DNA from 3 places in the Peribacillus sp. NPDC055009 genome. Region 2 is predicted to be linked to each of the others. Evidence: riboswitches for the same ligand, from Rfam matches in the RefSeq annotation. Region 2 holds a riboswitch; each other region holds the start of a gene.
The links. Region 2 has a riboswitch for cobalamin ahead of ACWF5P_RS17680 ((2Fe-2S) ferredoxin domain-containing protein). Riboswitches for the same ligand answer to the same signal wherever they lie in the genome.

Region 1 (5,934 bases), on a different contig from region 2:
GTATAAGTTTCCGTTTCAAGCCGTGGTATATGCCATGGCTTTCGTTATGTATTCATGGTCTGATGAAAAGTAAGAGATATCCATTTTACTAGTTCATGGGAATCATTAACTTTAGCAATTAAAGAGTTAATTTAGTGAAAAATGTTGTATAATAATCTTTGGAAAAAAACCAATATATTGAAAGTCGGAGCGAGCTATGAAAAACAATTCCCTACTATCCTTTCACCCGTTATATTATTTAATACTTTTGGTGATTACTAGTTCCATCTATTCAATCATCAATCAATCTTCAGGTCATGCTGTCGATGTTACGACTATAATAGATGGGGAGATTCCCTTTATTAAAGAATTTGTCGTTCCTTATTTACTTTGGTATCCGTATATTTATGGATTGCTGATTTACTACTGTTTTGTTGACCGAAAGCACTATTTCGTAGGATTAGGCAGTTTGATATCGGGGAAACTTTTCTGTTTTCTTGTATATTGCCTTTGGCAAACGACAGTTCCGCGTCCGGAAGTGGTGGGTAACGATATATTTGCCCATTTAATGCGATTCGTCTATAGTCATGATCAACCTGTCAACTGTCTTCCTAGCATACATGTACTGACTACATTCATCATGATGATCGTTGCCCATAAGCGGAAAGAAGAGCACAAATGGGAGTATGCCAGTGTCACTGCATTCGGAACACTGATCATCCTCTCGACGCTATTTACGAAACAGCATGCTGTATTGGATGTACTCGCTGGAATACTCCTTGCATGCGGGGTATATGCAGCTGTCCAGTATATGTTCCAAGCACTATCGGCTATTCAGGCCAATCATTACACAGCGAGGCAAATTAAAAAGTAACCATATGTAAAAAAGCATCGAACCTCCAATGGAAGTCCGATGCTTTTTTATTTTACATTTCAGCTTCGATTTTCAAAGATGATTCTTCACTGAACTGTTCCTTATCCAGGTCGCCCGTTATTTTACTAGTCAGAATACCGGAAGTCATGCTTCCGCTGACATTCACAGCCGTTCTCCCCATATCGATCAATGGCTCGACGGAAATCAACAGGCCGGCCAAGGCGATTGGCAGGTTCATTGCAGATAATACAAGGATGGCAGCGAATGTTGCGCCTCCGCCTACACCTGCAACCCCGAAAGAACTAATGGCTACGATGGCAATCAACATGGCTATAAAGGAAGGATCTAGCGGGTTGATCCCAACCGTTGGAGCGATCATGACCGCTAACATGGCCGGATAGATTCCGGCACAGCCGTTTTGACCGATCGACAAGCCGAAGGATCCGGCAAAGTTGGCAATACCTTCGGACACCCCTAGTTGTTTCTGTGTTTGGATGTTCAATGGCAGAGCGCCAGCACTTGTTCTTGAAGTGAAGGCAAACGATAATACTGGGAAAGCTTTTCTCAAATATACGATTGGATTCAATCCTGCAAGCATCAGCAATAGCAAATGGATAAGGAACATGACAATCAGGGCGACATAAGAGGCACCTACGAATTTTCCTAATTTCAGGATGGCATCCAAATCGCTCGTAGCTACCGTCTTCGTCATGATCGCCAAGATCCCGTAAGGTGTTAAACGCAGGATCAATGTTACTACGCGCATGATGATGCTGTGCAATGTATCTACTATTTTAGCAAAAAATTCAGCATGTTCAGGCTGTTTCCTTTTGACTCCTAAATAGGCAATCCCAAGAAATGCAGCAAAAATTACAACGGAAATGGTTGATGTCGGACGTGCACCCGTTAAATCAAGGAACGGATTGGACGGAATCAATTCAAGAATTTGCTGCGGCATCGTTTTATCCTGAATCGTACCGTATGTTTCCGATATTTGATCCCCGCGGCTTAACTCCGCTTCCCCTTGCTCAATTTGAACGGCTTCCAAATCGAATACAGTTGCCGAGGTGATCCCGACAGCAGCTGCAATCGCAGTCGTTCCAAGCAGGATTCCGATGATCAGGACACTGATCTTTCCAATATTGCTAGTCAGTTTCAATCTTGTGAATGCGGATAAGATTGAAATGAAGACAAGCGGCATGACGATCATTTGCAGGAACTTGACATAGCCGGAACCTACAATGTTAAACCAATCGACCGATTTAACGATCGCATCTGACTGAGGTTCATAGAAATACTGCAAAAGAAGTCCGAATACAATTCCTAAACCAAGTCCAGTAAAGACCCTTTTTGTAAAGGAAATATGCTTCTTATTCATGTAAAATAAAACGCCTAAAAGAACGAGCATTATGGCAAGATTTAAAAACACATAACCAATCATATATATTCCTCCTAATTCCGATTAACCAAATGAGAATAATGAATATCTGAAGCCTATGATACATCATCCGCTGATTTTTTACCAGAAAAAAATAATTTATTTTTGACTTTTGTAGTAATTCATGTATTTATCTTTATTCAGGAACTGGATTTGAGGGAACAATAAAGGGAAGCTGGATCAAGCCAGGGTACAAATCTTCATCTATCTATTTATCAGGAAGGATAAGCCCTTTGTTTTCTTGAATGATAGATTAGGAGCGTTTTTTTGAAAGGGTGGAAGAATAATGGATATATACATTGACAGGCTTAATGAACGGGATGCACAAGCGTTATTTGCATTTGAATGCAATAATAGAAGGTTTTTCGAGCAAACGGTCCCAGGCCGGGGAGATGATTATTATAGCTTTGGATCGTTTGGAATCAGGCATAAGGAATTATTAAAAGAACAAGAAGATGCTATCTCTTCTTGTTATTTGATTAAGGATGGTTCAGGCATAATCGTCGGCAGGATTAATCTTGTGGATATCGACCCCGTTAATGGTACGGCTCATGTCGGTTATAGAATCGGTGAAGCGTTTACGCAAAAAGGGTTTGCGAATGAAGCTCTAAAGCTTTTGGTTAATCTGGCGCCGGAATTGAATGTGACTCAAATACATGCCAAAACTACAAGCGACAATATCGCTTCCCAAAAGGTTTTAGTGAAAAACGGTTTTGAACGGATTTCGATTGATGAGGAGTTTAGTGTGGATACGGGTCAAAAGCTAACATTCTACCATTATAGAAAGAACCTTTAAATCCATTTTCTTCTATATAATAGACCGCATCCCATTTTTTTAATTGTGAAAAGATTGGGAGTATACTATACTAACGTTGTATTTAATTGTTTGGAAAATTTTGCGAAGTTCATATATTTGCCGCTGGGTGCCTTTGTGTGAACAAAGGGTAACAGGGAATCGGGTGCAAATCCCGAGTGGTCGCGCCACTGTAACCAAGGAGTTTTCTTTCAGGATGTCACTTGACCGTCAGTCAGGGAAGACGAAAGGAAATGTTGATATGGAAGCCAGGAGACCTACCTAGTGAGCATCACCAATTTTTCCTTCGCTGAGAGGAGAGGTGTTCGAGAGTAAGAAAAGGCGGACTTAGGTCCTTCCGTATTTTTTGGCCTATACTCGTAACTCCATTCTTTGTTAAAAGGATTGGGGTTTTTTTGTGTTTTTTTTGAAGGAGGATTTCATCATTGGAAGAGTCATTGATTAGAAGTTCATTGAAAGAGAGAGGGGATGTGCTTGAAGAACCTCATTTTGAGAGAAATGCCAAGCGCAGGTTTCGTTTTCTGCTATTTTTCTTGCTGTGCATCCTTTTATTATCAGTTACATTCGCTGTTACCCTTGGGCCAGTTAAGATGTCAGCAATAACGGTTTGGAAGATCGCCTTAGGGCATCTGCCTTTTATCGGTGGTTTTCTGGAGGTGAATTGGAGTATCGCACAAGAGCGGATCATTTGGGATATCCGCCTGCCCCGTGTATTGCTCGGTGCGGTGGTAGGTGCGGGATTATCCGTAGTGGGTGTCGTCATCCAGGCCTTGGTGCGCAATTCACTTGCAGATCCGTATATTCTGGGCATTTCATCTGGTTCTTCTGTTGCTGCAACCCTTGTCATTCTTTTTGGGGCGCTTCCTATATTCGGTCAATATGCGTTATCATTCGGTGCCTTCCTGGGGGCCATGGCTGCGATGCTTTCCGTGTATTTATTGGCTCAAGTGGGAGGGAGAATTCAAACGACAAGGCTGTTATTGGCGGGTGTAGCCATTTCGATGATCATGTCTGCCGTCACTAATTTCATTGTCACTCTTGCACCAAAAGATTCCGGCATCCGTGAAGCGATGTTTTGGATGATGGGCAGCTTAGCGGGGGCAAAATGGGAATACATACCGATTCCAGCGGTTGTGGTGCTTGTGGTTTCCTTGTTCCTTATCGTACAATCCCGCTCCCTCAATATCTTATTGATGGGCGAAGAAGTAGCCGCGACGCTCGGAGTCAATATGGAAGCCTTCCGTAAAGTTCTGATCATCATTACATCCCTTGTTACGGGAACAGTTGTGGCTGTAAGCGGTTCGATTGGGTTCATCGGTCTGGTCGTACCGCATTTAGCCCGGCTATTGGTCGGGACAGACCATAAACGTGTTCTTTCATGCAGCATATTGATTGGCATGATCCTCGTCATTTGGTCAGATGTTTGTGCCCGGCTGGTCCTGGCACCTCAAGAACTTCCGATTGGCGTTGTCACCGCACTTTGCGGAGGACCATTCTTCATTTGGCTTTTGCGGCGAAGTTCATATTCATTTGGAGGTGGGGGCAAGTGAGATTAGCTATTGAAGAAGTATCCTATTCAATTCTGGACACTCCTATCATTGAGGATATATCACTGCAAATAAAAACTGGGCAGTTCGTTGGGCTGATCGGTCCGAATGGGAGTGGGAAATCCACTTTATTAAAAAATGCTTCTCGGATCTTGAAGCCTCATACGGGAGCTGTTCACCTGGACGGCCGTGACCTTTACCGGCTTTCACAGAAACAAACAGCCAGGGAAATGGCGGTTGTCAGTCAGGAAACATCCCTGACCTTCGACTTTAGTGTACAAGAGATGGTTTGGATGGGACGGCATCCTCATAAGCGGTTATTTCAGGGAGATACGGAGAAAGATAGAGGAATCGTCAATCAAGCATTAGCTCGCGTTGAAATGAGTGGATTTGAAGACAGGAGTTTCATGAGCTTATCGGGTGGTGAGAAACAACGTGTCCTCATAGCCCGTGCCCTTGCCCAGGAAGCGAATATCATCATCCTGGATGAACCAACGAATCATTTAGACATCAGGCATCAGCTCCAATTGCTGGACCTTGTAAAAAAGCTGGACGTTACCGTCTTGACGGCTCTGCATGATATAAACTTGGCAGCCATGTATTGTGATCATATATATGTCATCCAAAATGGCAAAGTGATCACATCCGGAACACCAGAAGCTGTATTGACGACAAAAATGATAAGGAAGGTGTTCGGGGTGGAAACGGAAATCGGCATACACCCCATCACGCAAAAGACGCATATCACCTTTTTAGCACATATATAAAAAAACAATGGATATGAGGGGAAAGTATATGACTGTTTACCGAAAGATTTTGTTAAGCATCAGTTTATTGGCAATGATGATATTGGGCGCTTGCAATAACTCCGAGGAAGCTTCAAAGGACGGAGGCAAACAGAGCGAAAAAGGTGGAAAAGAAAAAGTGGTCATCACTAATCTGGATCATGAATTCACCTATGCAGAGGCACCAAAACGTGCGGTTTCGCTAAACCAGCATGCGACGGAAATCATGCTTGCATTGGGGTTGCAGGATTCAATGGCAGGTACGGCTTATTTGGATGACGAAATTTTGCCAAAGTATAAAGATGCCTATGAAACAGTGCCTGTGCTTTCCAAGGAATACCCATCAAAAGAAGTTTTCTTTGAAGCTGAGCCGGATTTTGCATATGCAGGCTGGAAAAGCGCCTTTACGGAACAAACGTTAGGAACCGTCCAAGAGCTAAAAGAAGCCGGAATCAATACATATATCCAAGAGTCTTCCAATATGTCAACACCGACAA
Region 2 (5,934 bases):
AGAAGGAGGCATAAGCTCTCAGTAAGCTTACATGTTAAGTCCCTGAAAGGGGATTTTACTTGTAAGCTTTTTCTTTGCCTTTTTCCTCCTTTTTTAACATTATTGAATATTGCTTCGTTTTTTACACAAAATACCTTTGACTTTAATACTGTTGTCAAAATGTTTGGACATTTTAAAAAATAGGAGTGAATAAAATGGATAGCAAGCAATCAAAAAATGAATCTTCAGAAGTTGCCGGAAGAATATATGATGTCAGCGATTATAAACGGGAAGATCCTTTATCCTCTGGACTGGCCAGAACCCACGAACAAGTCTCGGATACTTATGCGGAAGGCGAAATAAAGGCAGTCATTGATGATGTAAACGGAAGAGATATTGAAATTGCAAAAGAAAGATCTAAAGAAGAAAGGTAATAAAATTTGTTTTTTTAGGAACAAGAATTATCGCCTGCTATTTTTTAGATATCGGTTTGATCCCCTAGCTTCTGATGAAGCAAGAGCTAGGGGAAATTAATTAATAAATTCTTTCTGTCTCCAACTTTTGAAGCAATTCTTCCTTCGTTCTTGGGAAAAGGTCCCTTTCTGCAGGGTTCCTTGATTGAAGAAGGGCTTGAAACATTTCAAATACCCACGGTTTCTCCAGATGTGCCTGCAGCAAAACGTCTTCTTCATGGAAAACGGAAATAGGGTTCCCTTGATATATGACCTTACCATCGTTCATGACAACAACTTCATCAGCCCATTGATAAGCTAAATTAACATCATGAGTTGATAGGATAATCGTTTTGTCAGGGTGGTGGATACTGTCCAGCAGAGCCATGATCTGTCTTGAGAAATAAGGATCCAATCCAGCGGTAGGTTCGTCCAAGAGCCAGACATCGGGCTCCATGGCGAGTATCCCCGCAATGGCGACACGTTTTTTTTGCCCAAGGCTCAAAAAATGGGTAGGTTTGTCTTTCAGTTCCGTTACTTCCGTTTGGGCCATTGCCCAATTTACTTTCTCTTGAACCTTAATTCTATCCCATCCTAAATTCATCGGTCCAAACGATATATCCTGTTGTACATTAGCGGAAAAGAGCTGAGAGTCGGGATCTTGAAAAACGATCCCGACTTGCTTTCGTAATGATAATAATGATTTACGGTCATATTTCATTTTTTTGCCCTTAAATCTGATTGTTCCTGCTGTAGGTTGTAAAAGACCATTTAAATGGAGGAATAAAGTCGATTTGCCGGCACCATTATTGCCTAATAATGCAATCTTTTTACCCTGTTGAATCGTTAGCGACAGATCGTTTAAAGCGAACGTTCCATCTGCGAATTGATGGGTGAGGCCTTCTATATGAAAAATATGCTCGTCCATTGTTGGGTTGCCTCCAATTTACAAATATCCATTAATAAAGATTAAGCTTCCTAATATTACTATCGCGATCAGCCAATTGCGTGAGGAATAGGTGTAAGTATCCTCGAGATAGGAAAGGTTCTCCTGATAGCCTCTTGCGTTCATGGCCATCGTCAATTGCCCAGAGCGCTGCAATACTCCTAAAAATAAAGACGAGATTAGTAATCCGAGAGATTGTATGCCTTTCCTTAATGAAACATACCCTAGCCGTGAAGCTTGTGCTTGATGAATGGCCAAAGCTGTATCTAAAAAAATAAAGATGAAGCGATAAGTCAATTCTATTAAATCAATCAATAAGGAAGGCACTTTTAGTTTTCGCAACACGGATAGGATGACGGTAATGGGTGTAGTTAAGGTAAGGAAATATAAACAGCTGATACTGCCGAATACAACAGTGATCAAATTGGACACTGTACCGACGCTGTCATCGCTGATGAATATTTGCCAGTTCCCGACCTTCCAGGACCACCATATATTCGATATCGAAGTAAATTCGCTTGTGAAAGAAAAAAGGATGGTAATTGTTCCAGATAGTATAAAAAATCCTGGCAATAGAAGTAATTTCAGATAATAGGAAAGCGGGATTTTTGCCGCAAAAATGATTAAAGCGCTCATCACCGTAAAAGTGATGAGCGAAACGGTCATATCCCTTACCGTTAACGAAAACAGCAAAAGGGAAAGTGCAAAAACCATCTTTTCCAACGGATGAACATCCTTTAGCCCATTGAAATAGGCATATTTATCAATGAGTAACATGCTTCGATTTTTCTGTCAATTCTTGTTTGGTTTGCTTATTCCTTTGTCTCATCACGCCAATGAAGTATCCAATGAAACCGGCTCCGATTGCAGCTTGAAGCGCAAATAATAAGCTTTCGGTTTCTGCACCTGGCGGCTCCCATATACTGTTGAACCATGGCTTGTATTCCGGATGGATCTTAGTGATGGCTTCCTCAGCTTCGCCGTCGGCACCGCCAAATTCCGTTCCTTGTTGGGTGATTAACGGTATGGTTGCAAGAATGACAACCAGGAAAAGCAGCAGTAGACTTTTTTTCATATTAACGGGCCTCCTTAGAAAAAACTCGCAGCAATTTCAATTCACCTAGATTGTATTTTTTCAAGAAATTCATTACGACGACTGTCAATAACCCCTCACTGATTGCCAAGGGAATTTGGGTCAGGGCAAAAATACCTGCAAATTTACTGAAAGAGGCCATGAATCCTCCTACCTCGGAAGGAAAAGCAAGAGCAAGTTGAACGGAAGTGACCACATAGGTTCCTAAATCTCCAAAAGCAGCTGCCAAGAAAACGGCAAGTGAAAAAGACCACCCCAATTTAGTTGCGCCCTTGAAGACAAAGTAAGCAATGAACGGTCCGCAAACGGCCATGGAAAATGCATTGGCCCCTAATGTCGTCAATCCTCCGTGAGCCAGTAAAACAGCTTGAAATAACAGAACGATGGAGCCAACGACACTCATGGCCAATGGTCCGAATAATATGGAACCCAAACCAACTCCGGTAGGGTGTGAAGAACTTCCCGTAACGGAAGGAATCTTTAGGGCCGATAAAATAAATACAAATGCGCCCGATAGGCCAAGTATCATTTTTGTTTCTGGATTTTCCCTAACTTTGGACCTAATGGACCGGTAACCTAAGATTAAAAATGGAAACGTCACGGCCCACCAGAATATAGCCCATTCAATGGGTAAAAAGCCCTCCATGATATGCATGGCCATTGCCCGGTTCGGGATAAAAAGCAATAAGATGACAAAATAAATAATTTTCCAATTGGTTCTTTTCATTCTTTCTCCTTTCAATACTTTTAAATTTTTCTGATCAATCTTGAGAAGAAAAGCGGCGCCCAACATAAAAAGCACTTCTCTCAAAGGAAAGAAGTGCGTAATGAACAGGAATTTTGCAGCATGAAGCAATCATGGGCCATTCTGCCTGATCCGCACGCCCATCCTCGTAGGCTGAAACAGTTTCACGTTTCATGGCAGGTCTCCTGGCTTTGGTTCATCATCCCATTACATCCTTCCCATCTCATTTGACAGTGGATTAAAGTTAAAGTAATAGGACTTCCCTTTACAGTGGCGGGACCGCTCCGGATTTTCACCGGCTTCCCTTTTAAGTTGAATTCCGAGAAATTCAACACCATAAAACTTATGTAATTATTTTGAAAATTCTCGTATAGTGTACCATAAAGAAATAATTTCAGCTACACTATCTTTTTTTTCGGGACGGATTTTGTTGCAAGGAAAGGATTTTAACTGGTTTTACACTATTAAACTTTTCTAAACAGTCGGAATAAACTATTGAATTTTGATAAAGTTGTTATATGATAGATTAAGTTAGTTAGAAATGTATAATAAAACCAAATATTTCATTTTAAAAGTGCCCTTGTGTGAATAAGCAAGGGATAATAGGGAAATCGGTGAAAATCCGATGCAGCCCCCGCTACTGTAAACGCTGATGAAATTGTCGATAGCCACTGGCATGATGCCGGGAAGGGACAAAGTAAAATGAAGCGTAAGCCAGGAAACCTGCTTTTAAAATTGCATGATACTTTTCGGAGGGAAAGGTAGAAGGACTATGACGATTTTGGAAGGATTTGGCATGTTTGCCTTTGGCTTCTCATTCATATAGTTTTTTTAAAACCTTGACTCTAATGTTAAGGTTTTTTATTTTGCCTTTTCCCTGAACTCAGGAGGAAGAAGATGACTACTTGGAACTTGATGGGTACAAATACGCATCTGTTGATTTGTAATGGGAGCAGCTGCATGAAAAAGGGCGGGGAAGAAGTAACCCAAGCGATTCGCGATGAAATTACTTCAAAGGGACTTGATTTGAAAATCCATACAACCAGGACACGCTGTAACGGAAGATGTAAGGATGCCTGCGTTGTGATTGCCTATCCCCAAGGAAACTGGTATCGAGTGGAAACGCCTGAATTCGGTCGGCAGATCGTCAGTAATATCGATGATGGTGAATTTGTTCCACAGATGATCTATCAATTCAATGATGGGGAAATGACCCCTAATCCAGATTTTCCTGCTCATACGGGTATTTCAAAGAACAAAGCGTAAAAGGAGATGTCTTAATGAGTACAAACGGTAAATTATTCGTCGTGGGTTTTGGGCCCGGGAATTTTGAACACATTACCAAACGTGCCGTCGAAGCCCTTCAAGAAAGTGACTACATCATTGGTTATAAAACTTATGTTGAACTCATTCAGGGACTGCTTACAGATCAAACGATCATTAGTACGGGGATGACTGAAGAAGTATCACGTGCACAGGAAGCAGTGAAACAAGCGGAGCTGGGAAAGAAAGTGGCGGTGATTTCCAGTGGGGATGCCGGAGTTTACGGGATGGCAGGGTTGGTTTATGAAGTATTGATTGAGAAAGGCTGGAAAGAAGAAACTGGAGTGGGCATTGAAGTCATTCCTGGCATTTCTGCAATCAACTCATGTGCGTCTTTACTCGGGGCACCAGTCATGCACGATTCGTGTACGATCAGCCTCAGTGATCATTTAACTCCTTGGGAACTGATCGCTAAAAGGGTTGAAGCAGCTGCAATGGCAGACTTTGTCATTGCACTTTATAATCCGCGCAGCGGCAGGCGGACCCGGCAAATTGTTGAAACACAGAAAATTCTCCTTCGCTACCGCTCGCCGGATACACCTGTCGGGTTGGTGAAAAGTGCTTATCGCGATAGGCAGGATATTGTCATAACCAATTTGCAGGATATGTTGAATCACGATATTGGAATGTTGACCACCGTCATTATCGGTAATTCATCCACCTTTTTATATGATGACAAAATCATCACACCAAGAGGCTATCAGAGAAAATATACTTTGAATTCGGAAAAGCAAACATTGAAGCCGCATCAGCGACTGCAAAAAGAAGCGGAACCGTGGGCATTAGATCAAGAGACCTTAACCGAGTCCGCTGGAGGAGTTGGATTACTTACAAAAGCACCAGAAAAGAAGCCAGCTTCCTTTGAAATGGCAATGGAGGCCCTGTCAAGAGTCAAGGGTCAAACCGTTAAGCAATCCATTCAGCCGATTGTTCAGCAAAAAATGGAGTCGGTATTCGAACTTGCCGTTAGTCCAGGTGTGGCGAATAAACAATTCACTCCCAAACAAATGATGACACTTGCGGAAGTTGTTGGGGAAAAGGGAACGATGGAATACACGCCAAATCATAAAATCGTCTTAAAGATTCCGACAACGGATCCGGAAGTCATAACGGGGAAATTGCAATCAGCAAACTTTCTTTTGTCGCCGATTGGAGATGTACTGACATTAAAAGCCTGTGATTTCTGTGATGGTGAAAAAGCGGAATCCATTCCTTATGCGGACGAAATACACCGGGTGCTTGGCGGAATGAAAATGCCCAAGGAACTGAACATCGGTTTTAATGGGTGTGGGATGGCTTGTTATAGTGCTGTGATGGATGATATCGGGATTGTCTTCCGAAAAGGGAAGTTCGACTTATTTCTTGGAGCTAAACCGGTTGGAAGAACAGCCCATCC
Region 3 (5,934 bases), on a different contig from region 2:
TAATTATCCGTATAGATAGAAAGAAGGACTCATGCTATAATTTAGTGCGTTAAAAATGAAATTAACACACACATATATAAAAAAGAAAGAAGGAGTGTTTCTTTGAATACATCTGCATACAAACAGGAATGGTTCGGCAACGTTAGAGGAGATGTCCTATCGGGAATTGTCGTTGCCCTGGCATTGATTCCGGAGGCGATTGCCTTTTCGATCATTGCTGGCGTTGACCCAATGGTTGGTCTATATGCCTCATTCTGCATTGCCATTGTCATCTCTTTCGTCGGCGGGAGGCCGGGAATGATATCGGCTGCCACTGGCGCAATGGCACTCGTCATGGTCGACCTTGTTAAAGATCATGGCTTGAACTATTTACTTGCTGCAACAATATTGACTGGTTTGCTGCAAATTTTACTAGGGGTCTTAAAAATCGGGAAATTAATGAAGTTTATCCCGAAACCGGTCATGACTGGTTTTGTGAATTCTTTAGCCATCTTGATTTTCACGGCACAGCTTACCCATTTCGTGGGCGAAACGTGGATTATGTATGTCATGACAGCCGTTTCATTAGCAATCATTTATCTTTTTCCGCTGGTCACGAAAGTCATACCTTCACCACTTGTCGCCATCATATTCATGACGGTCGTTGCAGTTACCACAGGGGCTACGGTGCGGACAGTTGGGGATATGGGGCAATTGACCGAAGCGCTCCCGATGTTCATGCTTCCAGACATCCCTTTGACCTTCGAAACTTTGGCGATCATTTTCCCTTATTCCATTGCCCTTGCGTTTGTTGGGCTGCTTGAATCGTTATTGACAGCTCAAATTGTCGATGAGATGACTGACACGGATAGTAATAAAAATAGGGAAGCCAAAGGCCAGGGGATTTCGAATATAATCGCCGGATGTTTTGGAGGCATGGCAGGATGTGCGATGATTGGCCAATCCGGTATCAACATTAAATCAGGTGGAAGGGGCCGGCTCTCGACATTTGTAGCGGGAGCATTCCTTATGATATTAATCGTGGTATTGAATGATGTCCTTATTAAAATACCGATGGCTGCACTTGTCGCGGTCATGATCATGGTTTCAATCGGGACATTTGACTGGTCTTCCCTAAAGAGGCTCACTAAAACTCCTAAGTCGGATGCAGCCGTGATGATCGTGACGGTCCTTATTGTTCTTTATACACATGACTTATCAAAAGGCGTATTTGCCGGAGTGCTTTTGAGCATGATTTTCTTCTCGGCTAAAATTTCTAAAGTGGCAGCAGAGAAAACGGAAGATATCCAGGCTAAGAAAATCACTTATCGTATCAGCGGACAAATATTTTTTGCTTCTGTCCAGGACTTTGTTTCGAAGTTTGACTTCAAGGAAAAAGCCGATGCAATCGTCATCGACTTCTCCCATTCCAAGATCTGGGATGCTTCAGCAGTCGGTGCTGTTGATACGGTTATCCTTAAATATCAGCTTCTGGGAATACCTGTCCAAGTCCAAGGGCTCGATGAAGAAAGTTCGTCATTGCTTGAAAAACTCGCCACCTCAGAAAGTAAAATATCTTGAAGAAGTAACATTCTGCTGAATAGAAACTTTTCAAACCGACAAAATAGATAACATGAATCAATTCCTTTTGAAAGGAGCGAAAAGCATGACACCCGAGCAGGATTATACAGCAGCAAATCTGTCACCGGTTTTATTGAATGAACTGAAAAGCTTTGAAAGCAAACTAGGCGAGGAAGCCAATAAAGAATTGATTGTCATCGCCTATGAAAAAGAAAAGGAAGCCTTGAATTAAGAAAAAAGACTCAAACATCCTTAATGGATGGTTGAGTCTTTTTTTGCATGTACAATAAATGGATGCCCAAATAATGAGCATCCCTTTTCCTTTATTACTTGCTGAATACGTCCGTTAAGACCGGAACGATTTGTTTTTTACGCGATACAACGCCTTCTAAGACGGCGATGTTGTTGTTTAATGAAACGTCGTATGCTTTTTCCACTGCATAAGCCGCTTTACCAAGAGCCAAGGCAACAGAATCATTAGTCAAGATATCCGTTACGACGAATAGGAATAAGTCCAATTCCTTGACAGCGATTACCGCTTCAATCGCCGCTTCCAATTCAGCTTGCTTAGCAAGGACTTCGTTTGGATCCACAGCATTTACTTGTGCAATCTCCACTTTAGCCAATCCCATGGAAAATTCCTTTGCATCAAGTGTGATGAGCTGGGCGATCGTTTTGTCGCTCAAGTCAGCTCCCGCCTTCAACATTTCCAAGCCATATGTTTCAGCGTCGACTCCCGCAATGGCAGCCAATTCCATAGCTGCTGCAACGTCTTGCTCCGTGCATGTAGGTGATTTGAACAATAAAGAATCGGAAATGATGGCAGACAGCATAAGACCTGCGATTGCTTTAGGAACTTCAATGCCGTTTTCTTTATAAATTTTATTTAAAATGGTTGCCGTACAGCCAACTGGTTCCGCACGGTAATATAAAGGATCGCTCGTTTCGAAGTTAGCGATACGGTGGTGGTCGATAACTTCCAACACACGGACTTGGTCAATATCTTCAGCACTTTGCTGGCGTTCGTTATGATCGACCAAGATTACGCCATCAGCTTCCCCTGCAACTTTTTCCACAAGACGGGGAGCATCGAATTTGAATTGGTCCAATGCATATTGAGTTTCACCATTCACTTCACCCAGACGAACTGGTTCAGCGTTGATACCTAACTGCTTTTTCAGATCTGCATAAGCGATTGCTGAACAGATTGTGTCTGTATCCGGGTTTTTATGTCCAAAAACTAATACTTTTTCCAAGATTTTATCCCCTTTTTCATAAATATTTTTCCGCGAATCCCCTCACCGCAATAAGGGAGAGCCACCTTTACTAGACACTTTATTTTAACACAAAATCCCGTAAAATCAGCGCTTGAATTATCCATTCCCCAATAAAATCTTTCATTCCTTCACCCTCTGCCATCACTTTGTCAATAGATAAGGGTTGGTTTTTTTCAAATATATTAGTTGAATTATCATCGTATATGGCTTACGATAATATAAGCAGAAATACTAGATATTGATTACATAATCTATACCAATAACTATATATAGAATTTTTATAATCCAAGGTGCCAGTGATGGCTGAAAAGGGAATCCGGTGTAAACCCGGAACTGTCCCCGCAACTGTAAATGTGACGAAATGAGAAACCCACTGTATAGCTCTCTATACGGGAAGGACTCAAAGTAGGATGATCATGAGTCAGGAGACCTGCCTTGAATTTTTGACGTTTCTTATTCTTCGGGGATTGAGATGATGAAACGATAGTATAACGGCTATTTTTTCATGGCTCTTTTATTCTATCGTTTGATCCGCTCAATTCTTTGGGCGGTTTTTTTATTTTAGCGGAAGTTAACAAGGAGGATTATTAATGACTCAAACATATAACTCTACCATAAGTGAAAATGAAACAGAAAAGAAATCCATCCAGCTTGAGATGTTATCGAAGGAATTCGAAGGCCGTCTCGATATGGAAAAGTTCAAAAAGCGTTTTACAAAATGGCTTGATCGCAAAAGTGACTCAACCGAAGAACAGGCATCAAAAAAACTGATTCAGCTCGCTCTTGAGGGTGTGGATATCGATGCTCCGGATTGGACATTCGTTGCTGCAGCAGAACTGTTGAATACAATGTATAGGGATGCACAAGCCAATCGAGGTTATGCAGGCAAGAGTTATGGCCCATTCTATGAGCTGATCACAGAACTCTCCCAGCTTTCGGAAGGTCAGCGTTATCCAATTTACAAGCCAGAACTGCTATCTTCATATACAAAAGCGGAAATTGAGGAATTGGGCTCGGTGATCGACCCGGAAAAAGATAAATTATTCTCATACATAGGCATCTACTTATTGAACGACCGCTATCTGGCCCGCCCAAAAAAGGACAAGGTCTACGAACTGCCGCAAGAACGTTTCATGATCATCGCGATGGAAATCATGCGAATGGAAAAAACGGAGCACCGCCTGCAACTTATAAAAGAAGCATACTGGGCCATGTCCAACCTTTATATGACCGTTGCGACTCCTACACTCTCCAATGCTGGGAAAACACATGGACAGTTAAGCTCTTGCTTTATCGACGCGATTGAAGATTCCATTGATGGCATCTATCTATCAAACTACGATGCAGCAAAAGTATCTAAATTCGGCGGCGGTGTCGGCCTTTACGTTGGTAAGGTTCGCTCGCTTGGTTCTGATATCCGGGGTTTCTCTGGAAATAGTTCCGGCACGACTCCCTGGATTCGACTATTCAACCAGACAGCTGTAAGTGTCGATCAATTGGGGCAACGTAAAGGTGCCATCGCGATTTACTTGGATGCCTGGCATAAAGATATCATGAGCTTCCTCGATTTGAAGACACAAAACGGGGATGACAGATTAAAAGCCCATGATATATTTACAGGCGTTTGCATACCGGATTTATTCATGGAGGCTGTACGCGACAGAAAAGAATGGTATCTTTTCGATCCGCATACCGTTAAGCAAACCCTTGGATTTTCACTTGAAGATCTTTATGACGAGAAGAAAGGCGAAGGAAGCTTCAGGAAACATTATGCACTTGCTGTCGAGGCCGCAGAAAATGGCACGCTTCCAAACTACAGCTTTGAAAAAATCAATGCGATGGACATCATGAAAAGCATCATGATTTCTCAATTAGAAGAAGGCGTACCGTATATGTTCTACCGCGATGAAGTGAATCGGAAGAATCCCAATAAACATAAAGGTATGATTTATTGTTCCAACCTTTGTACGGAGATTGCCCAAAACCTAAGCCCTTCGACGATCACGGATGAATATGAAACAGAAGATGGAGATGTTGTTGTGGTTCGTAAAAGCGGCGATTTCGTTGTCTGCAACCTTTCATCCATTAACTTGCCACGGGCGGTGGGCAGCGATGTTTTGGAAAGATTGATTCCCATTCAGATCCGTATGCTGGACAATGTCATTGATGTGAATAATCTTCCTGTCAAACAAGCATCCATCTCGAACAAACGTTACCGGGCAATTGGTTTAGGAACGTTTGGATGGCATCATTTACTTGCCACACAGAATATTTATTGGGAATCCGATGAGGCTGTTCAATATGCCGATGCTTTATACGAAAAGATCGCTTACTTAACAATCAAGGCATCCAACGAATTGGCCAAGGAAAAAGGATCATACCCATATTTTGAAGGATCTGATTGGCATACAGGGGACTATTTCGAACTGCGTGACTATACAGATCAAAAATGGATGGATTTAAAAGCAGACGTACAGGAACACGGAACCCGTAATGGATATTTAATGGCGATTGCCCCCAATTCATCGACAGCCAAAATCGGTAATTCCACGGATGGCATCGACCCTTTGTATGAAATTGAATTTTACGAAGAAAAGAAAAACTTCAAATTCAAGGTGACCGCACCAGGCTTGACGCCAAATACGTATGAATATTATAAAAAGACGCGATTCAATTTGGACCAACTGGAAAGCATCAGGCAAAATGCAGCTCGACAACGCCATATTGACCAAGCAATCAGCTTTAATCTGTATGTACACAATACAATCAAAGCGAAGGTCCTGTTGGATATACATTTAACGGCATGGGAAAGCGGGTTGAAATCAACGTATTATGTTCGTTCGACTTCTTCCGAATATGACAATGCCTGCGAAAGCTGTTCAAGTTAACGACAATCATGACCCAGTAATCTATTCTTAAAGGAGTTTTCACGAATGACCAATCATATCAAAAAAATTCGTATGCTCGAACCGACGCATCCAACCAAGGCAACCGGTGTTTTCAAAGGAGAAGCTTCAGGCTTCCTCCTTTGGAACGATATTCAGTATGAAAAATTCTATGATACCTATACACAGCTCATCAATAACTTTTGGAAGCC

Region 1: linked by a shared signal. The riboswitch ahead of ACWF5P_RS01445 (iron chelate uptake ABC transporter family permease subunit) and the one ahead of ACWF5P_RS17680 ((2Fe-2S) ferredoxin domain-containing protein) in region 2 are both predicted to bind cobalamin.
Region 3: linked by a shared signal. The riboswitch ahead of ACWF5P_RS07300 (ribonucleoside-diphosphate reductase subunit alpha) and the one ahead of ACWF5P_RS17680 ((2Fe-2S) ferredoxin domain-containing protein) in region 2 are both predicted to bind cobalamin.

The regions. Positions count from the first base shown of each region.
Region 1 covers NZ_JBSGVZ010000001.1:280,954-286,887, forward strand. The annotation lists gene ACWF5P_RS01430 (phosphatase PAP2 family protein) at 197-853, shown strand; gene ACWF5P_RS01435 (cation:dicarboxylate symporter family transporter) at 906-2,294, opposite strand; gene ACWF5P_RS01440 (GNAT family N-acetyltransferase) at 2,578-3,087, shown strand; cobalamin riboswitch at 3,196-3,384, shown strand; gene ACWF5P_RS01445 (iron chelate uptake ABC transporter family permease subunit) at 3,576-4,655, shown strand; gene ACWF5P_RS01450 (heme ABC transporter ATP-binding protein) at 4,652-5,419, shown strand; gene ACWF5P_RS01455 (ABC transporter substrate-binding protein) at 5,448-5,934, shown strand, end outside.
Region 2 covers NZ_JBSGVZ010000012.1:10,699-16,632, forward strand. The annotation lists gene ACWF5P_RS17645 (amino acid carrier protein) at 1-14, shown strand, start outside; gene ACWF5P_RS17650 (YozQ family protein) at 195-413, shown strand; gene ACWF5P_RS17655 (energy-coupling factor ABC transporter ATP-binding protein) at 514-1,359, opposite strand; gene cbiQ (cobalt ECF transporter T component CbiQ) at 1,378-2,154, opposite strand; gene ACWF5P_RS17665 (energy-coupling factor ABC transporter substrate-binding protein) at 2,141-2,452, opposite strand; gene ACWF5P_RS17670 (energy-coupling factor ABC transporter permease) at 2,454-3,197, opposite strand; gene ACWF5P_RS17675 (hypothetical protein) at 3,232-3,390, opposite strand; cobalamin riboswitch at 3,374-3,569, opposite strand; cobalamin riboswitch at 3,771-3,960, shown strand; gene ACWF5P_RS17680 ((2Fe-2S) ferredoxin domain-containing protein) at 4,113-4,481, shown strand; gene cobJ (precorrin-3B C(17)-methyltransferase) at 4,496-5,934, shown strand, end outside.
Region 3 covers NZ_JBSGVZ010000003.1:224,020-229,953, forward strand. The annotation lists gene ACWF5P_RS07285 (SulP family inorganic anion transporter) at 103-1,560, shown strand; gene ACWF5P_RS07290 (hypothetical protein) at 1,646-1,792, shown strand; gene ACWF5P_RS07295 (manganese-dependent inorganic pyrophosphatase) at 1,887-2,816, opposite strand; cobalamin riboswitch at 3,109-3,289, shown strand; gene ACWF5P_RS07300 (ribonucleoside-diphosphate reductase subunit alpha) at 3,428-5,725, shown strand; gene ACWF5P_RS07305 (ribonucleotide-diphosphate reductase subunit beta) at 5,771-5,934, shown strand, end outside.